Regions from separate parts of the Thauera sp. 63 genome, predicted to be linked through region 1. Evidence: riboswitches for the same ligand, from Rfam matches in the RefSeq annotation. Region 1 holds a riboswitch; each other region holds the start of a gene.
The links. A riboswitch is a leader RNA that binds a small molecule or an ion and turns the genes downstream of it on or off. The one in region 1 is predicted to bind cobalamin.
Positions count from the first base shown of each region.

Region 2: linked by a shared signal. The riboswitch ahead of bluB (5,6-dimethylbenzimidazole synthase) and the one ahead of C664_RS19685 (GNAT family N-acetyltransferase) in region 1 are both predicted to bind cobalamin.
Region 3: linked by a shared signal. The riboswitch ahead of C664_RS15060 (TonB-dependent receptor domain-containing protein) and the one ahead of C664_RS19685 (GNAT family N-acetyltransferase) in region 1 are both predicted to bind cobalamin.

Region 1 covers NZ_AMXC01000057.1:646-5,921, forward strand. Annotated here, with positions in the region: partial or broken gene C664_RS19675 (ketopantoate reductase family protein) at 1-182, shown strand, start outside; gene C664_RS19680 (AI-2E family transporter) at 304-1,452, shown strand; cobalamin riboswitch at 1,576-1,779, shown strand; gene C664_RS19685 (GNAT family N-acetyltransferase) at 1,936-2,493, shown strand; gene C664_RS19690 (ribonucleoside-diphosphate reductase subunit alpha) at 2,551-5,276, shown strand, end outside.
Region 2 covers NZ_AMXC01000060.1:395-5,670, reverse strand. Annotated here, with positions in the region: partial or broken gene C664_RS19790 (nitrate- and nitrite sensing domain-containing protein) at 1-857, opposite strand, end outside; gene bluB (5,6-dimethylbenzimidazole synthase) at 988-1,728, opposite strand; cobalamin riboswitch at 1,776-1,969, opposite strand; gene rlmB (23S rRNA (guanosine(2251)-2'-O)-methyltransferase RlmB) at 2,005-2,757, opposite strand; gene rnr (ribonuclease R) at 2,750-5,276, opposite strand, start outside.
Region 3 covers NZ_AMXC01000021.1:18,053-23,328, forward strand. Annotated here, with positions in the region: gene C664_RS15060 (TonB-dependent receptor domain-containing protein) at 1-1,498, opposite strand, end outside; cobalamin riboswitch at 1,630-1,869, opposite strand; gene cobU (bifunctional adenosylcobinamide kinase/adenosylcobinamide-phosphate guanylyltransferase) at 1,962-2,510, shown strand; gene cobT (nicotinate-nucleotide--dimethylbenzimidazole phosphoribosyltransferase) at 2,566-3,612, shown strand; gene C664_RS15075 (adenosylcobinamide-GDP ribazoletransferase) at 3,623-4,429, shown strand; gene cobC (alpha-ribazole phosphatase family protein) at 4,444-4,995, shown strand; gene rfaE1 (D-glycero-beta-D-manno-heptose-7-phosphate kinase) at 5,063-5,276, shown strand, end outside.

The sequences.
Region 1 (5,276 bases):
ACCGCGCCAGCATGCTGCAGGACGTGCTCGCCGGCCGCCGCACCGAGATCGACGCCATCACCGGCGCCCTGCTCGCCATGGCCGAGACGGGCGGCTTCGAGGTGCCGACGCATCGGGCCGTACATACCCTGGTGCGCGCGCTCGAGCACGCCGAGGCAGGAACCCCATCCGATCGCGGGTGATGCCGTGGCAGACCGCCGGGATTCGCAGTCGCACGCGGCCTGCCCGCCACGCGATCGCGTCGGGGAATGGCCGCCCCCTACGGTATAGTCGGGCACATCGGCGATCCGTCCAGCCCTGCCCATGCCCCCAGTCCTGCAAGCCCCCCTCATCGTCCGCACCCTGCTGCTGCTGATCCTTGCCGCGGGGGCGTATTTCCTCAGCGGTTTCCTCGTGCCGGTGCTGGCCGCGCTGGTCATCGGCTTCGCCAGCTGGCCGCTGTACCGCCGGGGCGTCGTGCTGTGCGGCGGGAAGACGGCGCTGGCCGCGAGCCTGGCCCTGATCGTCGTCATCTGCGCGCTGATCGTGCCGCTGACCGTCGCCCTGCACTACGCGCTGCAGGAAGCCGGCAACTTCATTGCCTGGCTGCTCGAAGCCAACCGGACCGGCGCATCGGTCCCGGACTGGATCCGGGCCCTGCCGATGGTCGGCAACCGGCTCGCCGAGTACTGGCTCCTGCACCTGGGCGAGCCCCAGGCACTCGGGCACTGGGTGGAGATCATCAGCGGCGAGCACCTGGGCAACATCTACCGCGCGCTGCTGAGCGCCACCGGCGATCTCGCGCGGCTGGCCCTGACCACGCTGTTCATGCTCATCACGCTGTTCTTCGTCTACAAGGACGGCAGCCGGATCGCGGCGCAGCTCGACGTCGTCGGCGAGCGCATCCTGCCGACGCGCTGGCAACGCTTCTCGCGCGTGGTGCCGTCCACCGTCAGCGCCACTGTCACCGGCATGGGCCTGATCGCAATCGGCGAAGGGGTGGTGCTCGGCGTGGCCTACTGGATCGCCGGCGTGCCCTCACCCGTGCTGCTCGGCGTGGTCACCGGTTTCATGGCGCTGATCCCCGGCGGGGCGCCGCTGTCCTTCACGCTGGTGTCGCTGTACCTGGTCGGCTCGGGCGACCTTGTCGCCGGGCTGGGACTGTTCGCGTGGGGGTCGATCGAGCTCTTCATCGTGGACAAGACGCTGCGCCCGCGCCTGGTCGGCGGCCCGGTGAAGCTGCCGTTCCTGCCCACCTTCTTCGGCCTGGTCGGCGGCGTGCAGACCATGGGGCTGGTCGGCCTGTTCGTCGGCCCGGTGCTGATGGCGCTGCTGGTGGCGATCTGGCGCGAATGGCTGCTCGGCATTGAAGAGCCCGCACCGGTGGCCAGCGGGACGGCACCGGCGGATGCCACCACGGACGCCATCGCGCGCCCATCCCCCGCCACACGGTCGTACACGACGATCGACTAAGGGCAGGAGCGGACGCGATCGCAGCAGGTCGGCACGCAACCCCTAGTAGTCAACCGGGTCGCCAAGCACTACCCGCAGTATCACTGTTCACACGTCAAGCTTGACACACGGCACCCGCCGGCCCTAATGTCTGCCCGTCACGGCTGCCCGGTTCCGACCGGGCAAGGGAATCCGGTGACGCATCGCAAGGTGCGGAATCCGGAGCTGCCCCCGCAACTGTAATCGGTGAGTCTTGCGCTTTTCCATGCCACTGGACGAATGTCCGGGAAGGCCGGCGCAGGACGACGACCCGAGAGCCAGGAGACCTGCCGCGACGCTTCCCTTAACAGCTCGGGGCGGGGTGTCCCTGACAAGAGGCATGGCTCAGACCATTTCACTTGCACGCTTTCCTGATGGCACGGCAGCACCGCATGGCATGGCCATGCGCGTGACGCATCACGCCCGTCCGTCGGAGATCCGCCCCGCCCGCACCGGATCTCCGCCATGCCCGCATCTGCCCGCCTCGCCCCGGCGCTGACGCCAGCTCCGCACGTACCGTCGATCACGGCCCCGCGCCCGATGCTGCGCTTCGGCGCCGCAGACACGCCGCGCATCCTCGAACACCTGCGTGCGCTGGATGCCGACGACCGGCTGCTGCGCTTCAGCCACGGCATCCGCGACGAGGGCATCGCCGCCTACGTCGCCAGCCTCGATTTCGCACGCGACCACGTGCATGGCCTGTGCACCGCGCAGGGCGACATCGTCGCCCTCGCCCATGTGGGGGTGCGCGATGGCGAGGTCGACTTCGGCCTCAGCGTCATCGCAGCCTACCGCCAGCGCGGACTCGGACGCGCGCTGTTCGGCCACGTCATCGCGCTGGCCCGCCTGCACGACGCGGTCCGCATCGTGTGCCACAGCGTCAGCCCGGCGGTGCTGCACATGGCGGCCACCAGCGGCTTCCGCCGTCCCGGCGGCAGCCACACCGCCCCGCTGACGCTGGAACTGCGGGCCGCGTCCCGCTGCGCCGACGACGCCCCCGCAAGCAGCCGGGCAGTCGCCTGACGCTGCCCTTGCCTCCCAAACCCCGCTCATTCGAATTCACCCAGACGAGGACATCCCGTGGACCGACTTCCGACCGAAGCGCTTGATAGCGCCATGCAACTCGCCGCATTCCAGATCATCCGCCGCAATGGCGCCGTCGTCGCCTTCGATCCGAACAAGATCGCCGTCGCCATGACCAAGGCCTTCCTCGCCGTCGAGGGCCGCCAGGGTGCGGCGTCCTCACGCGTACGCGACATCGTGGCCCGCCTCACCGATACCGTGGTCGGCGCCCTCACCCGCCGCCTACCCGACGGCGGCATGCTGCACATCGAGGACATCCAGGACCAGGTCGAGCTGGCGCTGATGCGCTCGGGCGAGCACGACGTCGCGCGCGCCTACGTGCTCTACCGCGAACGCCGCGCTGCCGAACGCGCGGCGCAGAAGGACGCCGAAGCGCAGGCGGGCGGCGCCGGCCCAGTGCTGCACGTCGTCGATGGCGAAGCGCGCCGCCCGCTCGACCGCGCCGCCCTGCTCGCCGTGTGCCGCGAGGCCTGCACGGGGCTGGACGGTGTGTCCGCCGACACCGTGCTCGAACACGCCCTGCACAACCTCTACGACGGCGTGCCGATTGCCGCCGTGCGCCAGGCGCTGGTGCTGGCCGCACGCACACTGATCGAGCGCGAGCCGGACTACGGACGTGTCGCCGCCCGCCTGCTGCTGTCGGCGATCCGCGTCGAAGTGCTCGGGCACGAGGCCTCGCAGGCCGACATGGCCGACCCCGACCAGGGTTATGCCGCCTGCCTGCCCGCCTTCATCCGCCGTGGCATCGAGGCGGAGCTGCTCGATCCCCGGCTGGCCGACTTCGACCTCGCCCGCCTGGCGGCGGCGATCCGACCCGAGCGCGACCTGCAGTTCGACTACCTCGGCCTGCAGACGCTGTATGACCGCTACTTCCTGCATGTCGACGACCGCCGCATCGAGCTGCCGCAGACCTTCTTCATGCGGGTGGCGATGGGCCTGGCGATCAACGAGATCGACCGCGAGGCACAGGCCATCGCGTTCTACGAGCTGCTGTCGAGCTTCGACTTCATGAGCAGCACGCCGACGCTGTTCAACAGCGGCACCCGCCATTCGCAGCTGTCGTCCTGCTACCTGACGACGGTGGCCGACAGCCTCGAGGACATCTACCAGTCGATCAAGGAAAACGCCCTGCTGCAGAAGTTCGCCGGCGGTCTGGGCAACGACTGGACGCCGGTGCGTGCGCTCGGCAGCCGCATCAAGGGCACCAATGGCCAGAGCCAGGGCGTGATCCCCTTCCTCAAGGTGGTCAATGACACCGCGGTGGCGGTGAACCAGGGCGGCAAGCGCAAGGGCGCGGTGTGCGCCTATCTCGAAACCTGGCACCTCGACATCGAGGAATTCCTCGAACTGCGCAAGAACACCGGCGACGAGCGCCGCCGCACGCACGACATGAACACCGCGAACTGGATCCCCGACCTGTTCATGAAACGCGTGCTGGAGAATGCCGAATGGACCCTGTTCTCGCCGGTCGACGTGCCCGACCTGCACGAGCGCTACGGCCAGGACTTCGAGGCGGCCTACCGCGCGTATGAGGAAAAGGCCGAGCGCGGCGAGATCCGCCTCTTCAAGCGCCTGCCCGCCCTCCAGCTGTGGCGCAAGATGCTGACCATGCTGTTCGAGACCGGGCATCCGTGGATCACCTTCAAGGACGCCTGCAACCTGCGCTCGCCGCAGCAGCACGTGGGCGTGGTGCATGGCTCCAACCTGTGCACCGAGATCACGCTCAACACCTCGGCCGAAGAGACCGCGGTGTGCAACCTCGGCTCGGTGAACCTGCCCGCCCATCTGGTGCGCGACGGCGACGGGCGCTGGACGCTCGACCACGACAAGCTGCAGCGCACCGTGCGCGTCGCGATGCGCCTGCTCGACAACGTCATCGACCTCAACTACTACGCCACGCCCAAGGCGCGCGCCGCCAACCTGCGCCACCGCCCGGTGGGCCTGGGCATCATGGGCTTTGCCGACGCCTTGCACATGATGGGCCTGGCCTACGCATCGGACGCCGCGGTCGAGTTCGCCGACCGTTCGATGGAAGCCGTGTGCCACGCCGCCTACTGGGCCTCGACCGAGCTGGCCGAGGCGCGCGGGCCGTATTCCAGTTTCCGCGGCAGCCTGTGGGACCGGGGCCTCCTGCCGCAGGACAGCCTCGCGCTGCTGGCCGAGGGCCGCGGCCGCAGCGGCGCCGGCGGCGGCGCCCTGCTCGAAGTCGACCGCTCCTCCGCGCTCGACTGGGGCCCGCTGCGCGAACGCATCGCCCGCCATGGCATGCGCAACTCGAACTGCGTCGCCATCGCACCGACCGCGACGATCTCCAACATCGTCGGCGTGTCGGCCTCGATCGAGCCGGACTACCAGAACCTGTACGTTAAATCCAACCTGTCGGGCGAGTTCACCGTGGTCAACGCGCATCTCGTGCGCGAGCTGAAGGCGCTCGGCCTGTGGGACGAAGTGATGGTGGCCGACCTCAAGTACTTTGACGGCTCGCTCGCCCCGATCGAGCGCATTCCCGCCGAACTCAAGGCGCGTTACGCGACCGCCTTCGAGATCGAGCCGCACTGGCTGGTGGAAGCCGCCTCGCGCCGGCAGAAGTGGATCGACCAGGCGCAGTCGCTGAATCTCTATGTCGCCGCCGCGTCGGGCCGCAAGCTCGACGAGCTCTACCGCCTGGCCTGGCTGCGCGGGCTCAAGACCACCTACTACCTGCGCACGCTGGGCGCCACCGC
Region 2 (5,276 bases), on a different contig from region 1:
CAGGCGTCGCCCAGGCCGCGCGCCAGCGCCACCTCCACCTCGTGCAACTGGTCCAGACGCTGCGAGCAGCACGCGAACCAACCCTCCGCGCAGGCGGAATCCAGGGCTGCCCCGGGGCCGGACGCGAGCAGCACTCGGCGCAGCCGCTCGAGCTCGGCCAGCGGCATGATGGATTGCAGTGCCTGCCACTGGCGCAGTACCTCGGCGCCGCAGAAGGCCTCGAAGCGCCGGAAGCACTGGGACTGCGCCTCGACCAGGTACTGGATGGCCTGCATGGCATCGGCCGCCGGATGACCCGCTGCGAATGACGCCGCGCCCAGCGCACGCTCCTGTCCGGCAAACTCCTTGCCCTGCATCAGATTGAAGATCGCCACCAGCAGCCGCGAAACCTCCGGATCCACCGCCACGTCGGCGGCATCGAACACCAGCGCGAGCAGTGCGCTGACGATCTCGCTGTAGCGTGCGGTCGCCGCGTCGGGGCGGCAGCGCTGGGCGGCCACGTCGGCACGCAGGTCGGGCAAGGCATCGAGCGCATGCAGCGCAAGCGCGACCCGGGTGAACAGCCTGGCACCGCCCAGCACCAATGCGCCGGCCCGCTCGCCGCCCAGCTCGGGCCGGTCGAGCCAGGCCCGCACCTCGGCCTCGGCCGCCCGGCTCGCATCGAGCTGCGCTTCGCGCTGGGCGCCGAATCGTGCGCCGTCCGACGCCAGAAAAACGTTCGAGGCACCGCGCTCGCGCTGCAGCTGATGCACGAGTTCGCTCACCGCCTGCACCAGCTCGCAGCTGAGCGCGAGCCGTTCGAGATCGTCGATTTCGCAGCGGCGCGCTGCGAGCAGGAATGCGAGCGCCGTCTTCATGCCGTCCTCCGGGGGTGTGGGGTCTGCGCGAGGGAGTCGCGCCCACGGGGACAAGCAAGAGTTGTGCACGTGGCTGGGCATGCCGCCGCGCACACGGTGTCGACCGGGATCACCCGGCCGCAGCACGCCCCTACTTCAGGATCGGCCGCACCCGCCCGATCTCGTCGACCAGCCGCTCGCCCGCCTCGTCCGCCCTGCCCCGCCAGCCGTCGAAGTGCAGCAGCTCGGTCAGCGGCATGCGCTTGAGCCAACCCGCCGACTCCAGCTCGGGCCTGTCGTAGAAATGGCTGACGTAGCCGATGCACAGATAGGCGATCGGCACGATGTCCTGCGGAATGCCGAGCGCCTCGCGCAAGGTCTGCTGGTGGAGGATGCTGACCCAGCCCACGCCCAGGCCCTCGGCTCGGGCGGCAAGCCACAGGTTCTGCACCGCGCACACCGCGCTGTAGACGTCCATCGCGCCGATGTGGGTGCGGCCGATCACCACCGGGCCGTTGCGGCTGCGGTCGCAGGTGATGCACAGGTTGACCGGCGCCTCGAGGATGCCTTCGAGCTTGAGCTTGCGATAGGTGTCGCGCTTGCCTTCCTCGAACATCAGCTCAGCCTCGGCATGGGCGGCGCGGAAGTCGGCTTGGATCTTCTGCCGCACCTCGCGCGAGCGCACGAGCACGAAGTCCCACGGCTGCATGAAGCCGACCGACGGGGCATGGTGGGCGGCCGTCAGCGCGCGCGCGAGCACCTCGTCCGGGATCGGGTCGGGCAGGAACTGGCCGCGCACGTCGCGCCGGGTGTGGATGGCCCGATAGACGGCGGCGCGCTCCTCGGCGCTGAACTGCGGATCGGTCTGGACGGCCTGCGAAGGACTGCTCATGAAATTCCCCTTGTCGTAGAGCAGTGGACAACCGCCGACCAGGCGGCTGCTTGATACGCTTCGGGGCCGGTCTTCCGGCTGTGGATCATCTCGTCCGGGCGCCTTCCCGATCCTTGCGGACCAGTGGCTGGGCAAACCATGCCCGGACAATCCCCATAACGGCGCTGGGCGCGCAGCGGAGTTGCGCCGCTTTCCCGATTCTCCCGCGACTGGCGCGGGCACCCCGAAGCTCGAAGGGCGAGAGGTTACCCCAAAGACGGGGCTCGCCGGAACCGTTCAGCCGCGCTGGCGACGCGCCTCGAACAGGCAGATGCCGCTGGCGACCGACACGTTCAGGCTCTCGACACTGCCGTGCATCGGGATGCGGGCGAGTTCGTCGCAGGTCTCGCGCGTCAGGCGGCGCAGGCCGTCGCCTTCGGCACCCAGCACCCAGGCCACGGGCACCTTCTGGTCGATCTCATACAGAGACTTCTCGGCCTCGCCGGCGGCACCGACCACCCACACGCCGGCATCCTGCATCTCGCGCAGTGCGCGGGCCAGGTTGGTGACGGTGATGTAGGGCACGGTGTCGGCCGCACCGCTGGCGACCTTGACCGCGGTGGCGTTGAGGCCCACCGCGCGATCCTTCGGCGCCACCACCGCATGCGCACCGGCGGCGTCGGCCACGCGCAGGCAGGCGCCGAGGTTGTGCGGGTCCTGCACGCCGTCGAGCACCAGGATCAGCGCATTCTCTTCGAGGCTGTCGAGCACGTCGGCGAGCTTGATGTCGCGCCGCGTGGCGTCGACCTTGGCCACCACGCCCTGGTGGCGCCGCGTGCCGACCAGCGCGTCGAGCTTGTCGCCTTCGCTGGACGTGATGCGTGCGCCCGCGGCCTCGGCCTGGGCAACGAACTTGCGCACTCGGGCGTCCTTGCGATCACCGGACAGGAAGATTTCCAGCACTGAATCCGGCGCGTGGCGCAGCTTGGCGGAAACGGCATGGAAGCCGTAGATGAGGCGGGTGGAGACAGTTTCTGGGGCTTTAGCCACGGCGGGTTCCCTTGGTCGAGGTCTTGCCGCCAGGACGTGCGGCCGGTTTGGAGGCGCGCGATTCTACCGGCTCGGCAACGGTCGCGGACGCCTTCACAGCCTTCGCAGCGGATTTCTTCGCTGGCTTGGCTGCAGGCTTCGCCTTGGCGCCCGCCTTGACTTTGGACTTGGCCTTGGCGGCGGGTGCCTTTGCCCTCTTCGCAGGCTTGCCCTCCGCCTTGTCCGCCGCCTTGCGCTTCTTGCCGGCCCGCGCGCTGGCCGCCTCCTCCGCCGCGAGTTTCTGCGCCGCTGCCTCCTGGTCGGCCGCCTTCTGCCAGATATCGTCGAGCACGCTCGCTTGCGGCGCCTTCTGCGCGGAAAGCGCCGTTGCGGCCTTGACGCGCGACTTACGCGCCGGCATCACCGGCGTGGGGGCCGTTTCCGGCACGGACTGCGCCTTGTCCCGGGGCTTGCGCGCCGGCTTTGCCGCGGTGGCGGCCGGTGCAATCACTTCTTCGGCCGGCACGGCGGCAGGCTTCGCCCGCGTCTTCCTTGCCGGCTTGGCGACCTCCACGGCAGGCGCCGCGGCCGGTGCTGCCACGACGACGGTCTCCACCGCTGCCTTGTCGGCAGCCGTCCTTGTCGTTCTGCGCGCACGCCGAGGTGCGGGAGCCGGCGTCTCCTCCACCACGGCGACAGGCTTCTCGACCGCCAGCGGACCTTCGATCAGGCGGAAGTCGATCTTGTTGGTCGCCATGTCGACCCGCACCAGCTGCACCTTGACCCGATCCGACAGGCGGAATTGCTTGCCCGTGCGCTCGCCCAGCAGGGCGTGGCGGGTCTCGTCGTAGTGGAAGTAGTCGCTGCCCAGATCGGAGATGTGCAGCAGGCCCTCGATGAAGATGTCGTCGAGGGCGACGAAGAGGCCGAAGGACACGACCGCCGACACGCTGCCGGTGAAGATCTCGCCGACGCGGTCCTGCATGAAGTAGCACTTCAGGAAGGCGACCACGTCGCGCGTGGCGTCGTCGGCGCGACGCTCGGTCATCGAGCAGTGCAGGCCGATCTGCTCCCAGTCGCCGGGGCGGTACTGCTCGCCCGCCAGCGCGGCCTTGATGCCGCGGTGGATCAGCAGGTCGGGATAGCGCCGGATCGGCGAGGTGAAGTGGGTATAGGACTCGTAGGCAAGGCCGAAGTGGCCGACGTTATCCGGGCTGTACATCGCCTGCTTGAGAGAACGCAGCATCACGGTCTGCAGCAGCTGGGCGTCGGGACGATCCCTAACCTGCTCGAGCAGCTTGGCGAAGTCGCCCGCGCGCGGCTCGTCACCACCGCCCAGGCCGAGGCCGAACTCCTTGAGAAACTCGCGCAGCTTGGCGAGCTTGTCCTCGGAGGGGCTGTCGTGCACGCGGTACAGCGCCGGGTGCTCGCGGCTGGCGAGAAAGTCGGACGCACACACGTTGGCGGCGAGCATGCACTCCTCGATCAGGCGATGGGCGTCGTTGCGCACTTCGGGTACGATCTGCGCGATCTTGCCGTTGTCGTCGAAGATCATCCGCGTCTCGGTGGTCTCGAAGTCGATCGCGCCGCGCTTGGCGCGCGCCTTCAGCAGCACGCGGAAGAGCTGGTCGAGGTTCTCCAGGTGCGGCAGCAGCGCGGCCAGCTCGTTGCGCACCGCCGGATCCTTGTCGTACAGCGCCGCGGCCACCTGGGTGTAGGTGAGGCGCGCATGCGACCAGATCACCGCGGGGTAGAAGCGGTAGGACTTGATGTCGCCGGTCATCGAGATCGCCATGTCGGCAACCATCGCCAGGCGCTCGACCTGCGGGTTCAGCGAACACAGGCCATTCGAGAGCTTCTCGGGCAGCATCGGGATCACCCGACGCGGGAAGTACACCGAGTTGCCGCGTTCGAAAGCATCCTTGTCGAGGCCATTGCCAGCGCCCACGTAGTGCGACACGTCGGCGATCGCCACGATCAGGCGGTAGCCCTTGCCCTGGCGCTCGCAATACACCGCGTCGTCGAAGTCCTTCGCGGTCTCGCCGTCGATCGTCACCAAGGCCAGTTTCGTGAGGTCCTCGCGACCCGCCCAGTCCTTCTTGCGAACCGCTGCCGGGAGCTTGCGCGTCTCTGCCTTGGCCTCCGCCGAGAACTCGAACGGCAGGTCGTGCTTGCGCAGGGCGATCTCGATCTCCATGCCCGGGTCGGCATAGTTACCCAGCACCTCCACGATGCGTCCGATCGGCTGCGTGACCTGGGTCGGCTGCTCCACCAGTTCGACGGTCACGATCTGGCCGGGCTGGGGCTTCTTGCGCCCACCCGGGGCGATCAGGATGTCCTGCGCCAGGCGGCGGTTCTCAGGCACGACGATCATCACGCCATGTTCTTCGATCACCCGGCCGACCACACGCGTGTTGGCGCGCTCGAGCACCTCCACCAGCTTGCCTTCGGGGCGGCCGCGACGATCCTGGCCGGCGATCCGGACCAGGACACGGTCGCCGTGCAGCAACTCGCGCATCTCCTTGGGTCCGAGGAAGATA
Region 3 (5,276 bases), on a different contig from region 1:
TGCTGGCCCGCACGCGGTAATCCCACAGCATCGTGCTGGCAGCCAACTCGACGCCCTGGATCGAGGCCTCCGCCACGTTGGCCGGCGCCCAGTCGCCCATCGGATCGGCCGGGTTCACCGGCGCCCACGCGATCAGGTTCTTAATGCGGTTGTTGAAGTAGGTCGCGCTGAGGCTGGTGCCGCCGCGCTCCCACACCAGGCCGGCCTCGCGGTTCAGCGCCTCCTCGGGCTTCAGGTTCGGGTTGCCGCTGAACGGGAAGTAGAGGTCGTTGAACGTGGGCGCCTTGAACGCCGTGCCGATGCTGGCACGCGCGCGCCACTCCGGCGTCAGCCGATAGCCGTAGGCCAGCGCACCGGTGGTCTTGCTGCCGAACTGCGAATCCTCGTCATGGCGGGCGTTGACCTGCAGGTGATGGCGATCGAACTGTCCGCTCCAGCCGAGCAGCACCGAATTGGTGTGCCGCTGTGTCTTGTCATAGTCGGCAGTCGAATCGACTTCCTGCTCGAGATACTCGTAGGCGGCCAGCAGCGAGCCGACGCCCAGGGCGATGTCGTGCTGCCAGGTGAACTGGCGCTGCGCGGTCTCGAACGTGGATTTGGCGTTGCGGTCCGAGTAGTTGTGCGACTCGTCCGCGCCGTAGCCGAAGCGCAAGGTGCTGGTCCAGTCTGCGGTGATCTGGTTGCGCATGTGCAGCCCCAGCGAGTCGGTGCGCTTGTCCAGATACGAGTTGAACACCTTGGCGTTGTCGTACCAGTTGCGCATGTCCGAATGCAGCACGGTCAGGCCGATCTCGTCGGCGTCGCGGAAACCGAGCGACACCGAGCCGCTGAAGTACTCGTTGCGGAAACCGTCGTCGTCGCGATCGCTGCCGCGCGTCGACTTCGGCTTGGCATCGATGCCGTCACTGCGTTCGCTGCCGGCGGACACGTTGTAGCGCAGCCGCTCGACCCCGCCCGCCAGCGTCGCACCCAGCGTGCGCGCACCGTCGGTGCCGACGCCGGCACGCACGCTGGGCTGGAAACCCTCGCGTCCCTTGCGCGTGAACACCTGGATCACGCCGCCGATCGCATCGGAACCGTAGAGCGCGCTCGCCGGGCCGCGCAGGATCTCGATGCGGTCGATCAGCTCGAGCGGCAGGTTCTCGAGCGTGGGCGAGCCGCTGGTCGCCGACCCCACGCGCACGCCATCGATCAGGAGCAGGGTGTGCCCCGAGTTGGCGCCGCGGAGGTACACGCTGCTGCTCGAGCCCGGACCGCCATTGCTCGCCACCTGTACGCCGGGACGGCTGGACAGCAGTTGCACCAGCGTGGCATTGCCGGCACGGGCGATCTCGTCGCGGTCGATCACGTCGACGCTGGCAAGCGCCTCGTCGGCCGTGATGGGCTGGCGGGTGGCGGTGACCACGACGTGGCCAAGCTGGGCATCGTCGGCCTGGGCCGGGACGAACGGGTAAGCGAGCGCGCACGCGGAAACCAGCGCGGAAAGGCGGATCTTCATTGTCGGAACTCCCTGCGCCATGGCGCGCGTCCCCGCACGTCATGGCAACTTCACATGGACGCACCGCGAGCAGGGGAGAACCGAAGAGAGCAAGACAAACCGCGCCCGTCGCCGCCACCCCGCGGCACATCCGCCATTTCGCGTTCCGGCCGGTCTCCGGGCTCGTGCGCTGCCCGGCCAGAGGCCGGACGGACGGGTCGCCTTCCCGGGAGAGATCCTCCCAGTGGCTGCGTGATCCGCCTTGCGCGCACTTACCGTTGCGGGGGCAGCACAGGCATTGCGGCCATCGAGCAGAGGATGGTCCGCGCACCTGTTTCCCGTTTAACCCTAGGCGAGAATCGCCCGTGGGCACCGATAACGCGCCGCCCCTTCCGGGGCAGTGGGGGCGGATGATACCGTACGGGCGAGTATCGTGCACTGCAATAAATGACAGTCCTCTTTCCGGACAGGAGCCATCAGAACAATGACATGCGAGCTGATCCTGGGCGGCGCGCGCTCGGGCAAGAGCCGCGAGGCCGAGCGCCGCGCGACCGAATCCGGGCTGGCGGTGACCGTGATTGCGACCGCCGAGGCGCTCGACGACGAGATGGCGGCACGCATCCGTCGCCATCAGGCGGACCGACCCGCAGGCTGGCGCACGGTGGAGACGCCGGTGGCGCTCGCCGACACGCTGCGGCGCGAGGCAGCCCCCGACCGCTGCCTGCTGGTCGACTGCCTGACGCTGTGGCTGAGCAACCTGCTGGCGGACGCCGAGAGCCTGCCGCCCGGCGCCGATGCCGAAGCCCTGCCGCTGTTCCGCGCGCAGCGCGACGCGCTGCTCGCGACCCTGCCGCGACTGCCCGGCCGCATCGTGCTGGTCGCCAACGAAGTCGGCCTCGGCCTGGTGCCGGAGCACCCGCTCGGCCGCCTGTTCCGCGACGAGGCCGGCCGGCTCAACCAGGCGGTCGCCGCGCTGTGCCCGCGTGTGGTGTTCGTCGCCGCCGGCCTGCCGCTGGTGCTGAAGCAGGACTAAACTCACTCCCCACCCAGCCGCGGCCCCGACGCCGCTCCACCGGAAACCTCGCGTCATGAACCTCGCCATCACCGCGCCCGACCAGGCGATTGCCACCGAGCTGCAACACAAGATCGACCGCAAGACCAAGCCGCTTGGCGCCCTCGGCCGGCTCGAGCCGCTGGCGCTGCAGATCGGCCTCGTGCAGCAGACGCTGACGCCCGAGTTGCGCCAGCCCCACATCGTCGTCTTCGCCGGCGACCACGGCGCGGCGCGGGCGGGCGTGTCGGCCTACCCGCAGGACGTGACCTGGCAGATGGTGGAGAACTTCCTGGCCGGCGGCGCCGCGATCAACGTCTTCAGCCGGCAGATGGGGCTGGGGCTGACCGTCGTCGATGCGGGGGTCAATCACGACTTCGGCAAGCGCGCCGGCCTCATCGACGCCAAGATCGCGCCGGGTACGGCGAACTACATCGAACAGCCGGCGATGAGCGCCGAACAGCGCGACGCCGCCCTGCAGCGCGGACGCGAGATCGCCCATGCGCTGGCAGACAACGGCTGCAACTGTGTCGGCTTCGGCGAGATGGGCATCGGCAACACCGCCTCGGCCTCGCTGCTGACGCACTGCCTGGTCGGTGCCGAGCACGGCGCCGACCTCTACACCGTGACCGGCCGCGGCACCGGACTGGACGACGCCGGCCTCATCCACAAGCGCGCCCTGCTCAAGCAGGCGCTGGAGCGCGGCGGCCGCCCGATCGATCCCCTGGCGGTGCTGGCCGAGTACGGCGGCCTCGAGATCGCCATGATGGCCGGCGCCATGCTCGGCGCCGCCGAGCGCAGGATGCTGGTCCTGATCGACGGCTTCATCGTCACCTCTGCACTGCTGGTCGCGCACGCCATCGACCCGAACGTGCTGCCCTACTGCGTGTTCGCTCATCGCTCGCAGGAACCCGGCCACGGCATCCAGCTCGACCACTTGGGAGTGGAGCCCCTGATGTCGCTGGACCTGCGCCTGGGCGAAGGCACCGGCGCCGTGCTGGCCTGGCCGCTGGTGCAATCGGCGGTGAGCTTCCTCAACGAGATGGCGAGCTTCGAGTCGGCCGGCGTCAGCGACCAGGGCTGACGCACACGGCATGCGCTACCAGCTCGAACTGTTCTTCACCGCGCTCGGCTTCTTCACCCGGCTGCCGGTGCCGGCCTGGGTGCCGTGGTCGCCCGAGCGGCTGAACCACGCGGCGCGCTTCTTCCCGCTGGTCGGCTGGGTGGTGGGCGCAACCGGCGCGGCAAGCTACGCGGCGTTCGCGCTGGTCCTGCCCGCCTCGCTGGCGGTGATCCTGTCGATGGCGGTGACGATCCGCCTCACCGGCGCCTTCCACGAAGACGGCTTCGCCGACACCTGCGACGGCCTCGGCGGCGGCTGGGACAAGGCGCAGGTGCTGGCGATCATGAAGGACTCGCGCATCGGCAGCTACGGCACCATCGGCATGGTACTGATGCTGATGGCGAAGGCGGCCGCGCTGGTCGAGCTCGCTCGTCTCGGCGCGACTGCCCCGCAGGGCACCGTGGCGGGCGTTGCCGCCGCACTGCTGGTTGCACACCCACTGTCACGCCTGGCGGCCACCAGCCTCATCCACCTGCTGCCCTACGTGCGCGAGGACGACAGCGCCAAGTCCAGGCCGCTCGCGCGCCGCCTGACGCCTGGCGAACTCACCGTCGCCGGCGCCTGCGGCCTGCTGCCACTCGCCCTGCTTGCACCTGTGGAGGCGCTGGGCGCATTGGTCGCGGTCATCGCCGTCACGGCCTGGGCCGCCCGCCTGTTCGTGCGCAGCCTGGGCGGCTACACCGGCGACCTGCTCGGCGCGACCCAGCAACTCGCCGAACTCGCAGCCTACCTCGGCCTGCTCGCCGCCGCGCGCATCGCGACGCTGGCCGCCGCATAGGACATCACTTCGTCATGGAACTGCACCTCATCCGCCATCCGCGACCCGCGATCGAGCCGGGGGTCTGCTACGGCCAACACGACATTGGCCTGGCCGAATCCGCCACCGAGGTCGCAGCGCGCCTGCGCCCGCTGCTGCCCGACCGCTTTGAGCTGCACGCCAGCCCGCTGATCCGAGCCCGGCTGCTCGCAGAGGAGTTCGGCACCCCGCACCTGGATGCGCGCCTGAAGGAGATTCACTTCGGCGAATGGGAAGGCCGCACCTTCAGCGCCATCGGCACCGCCATCGACGACTGGGCTGCCGACCCGCTCGGCTTCCGCGCGCCGGGCGGCGAATCCGCGCGCGAGATGACGACCCGCGTGCTGCACTGGCTCAGCGATCTGCAGCTTTCCGCACCGGACGAGCCGGTGGTGATCGTCGCCCACGGCGGCCCGCTGCGCGCCATCGCCGGCCACCTGCTCGGCCTGCCGCCCGAGCGCTGGCTGGGGCTGGACTTCGGCTGCGGGCAGGTGACGCGGCTGGACGTGGAGAACTGGGGCGTGGTGCTGCGGTGGTTCAACCGCTGAGCCGGGGCGCCTGACGGCCGGCCGCTTCGTGGGATAATCCGGCCGTTCCAAGGCTCACGGTCCGCCCATGCTTTCAGCGCTGCCCCAATTCGCCAACGCCCGCGTGCTCGTCGTGGGCGACCTCATGCTGGACCGCTACTGGCACGGCGCGACCGCGCGCATCTCGCCCGAGGCGCCGGTACCGGTGGTGCAGGTGCGCGATGACGAAGTGCGCGCAGGCGGCGCCGGCAACGTCGCACTCAACGCCGCGGTGCTCGGCTGCACGGCCCGCCTCGTCGGCC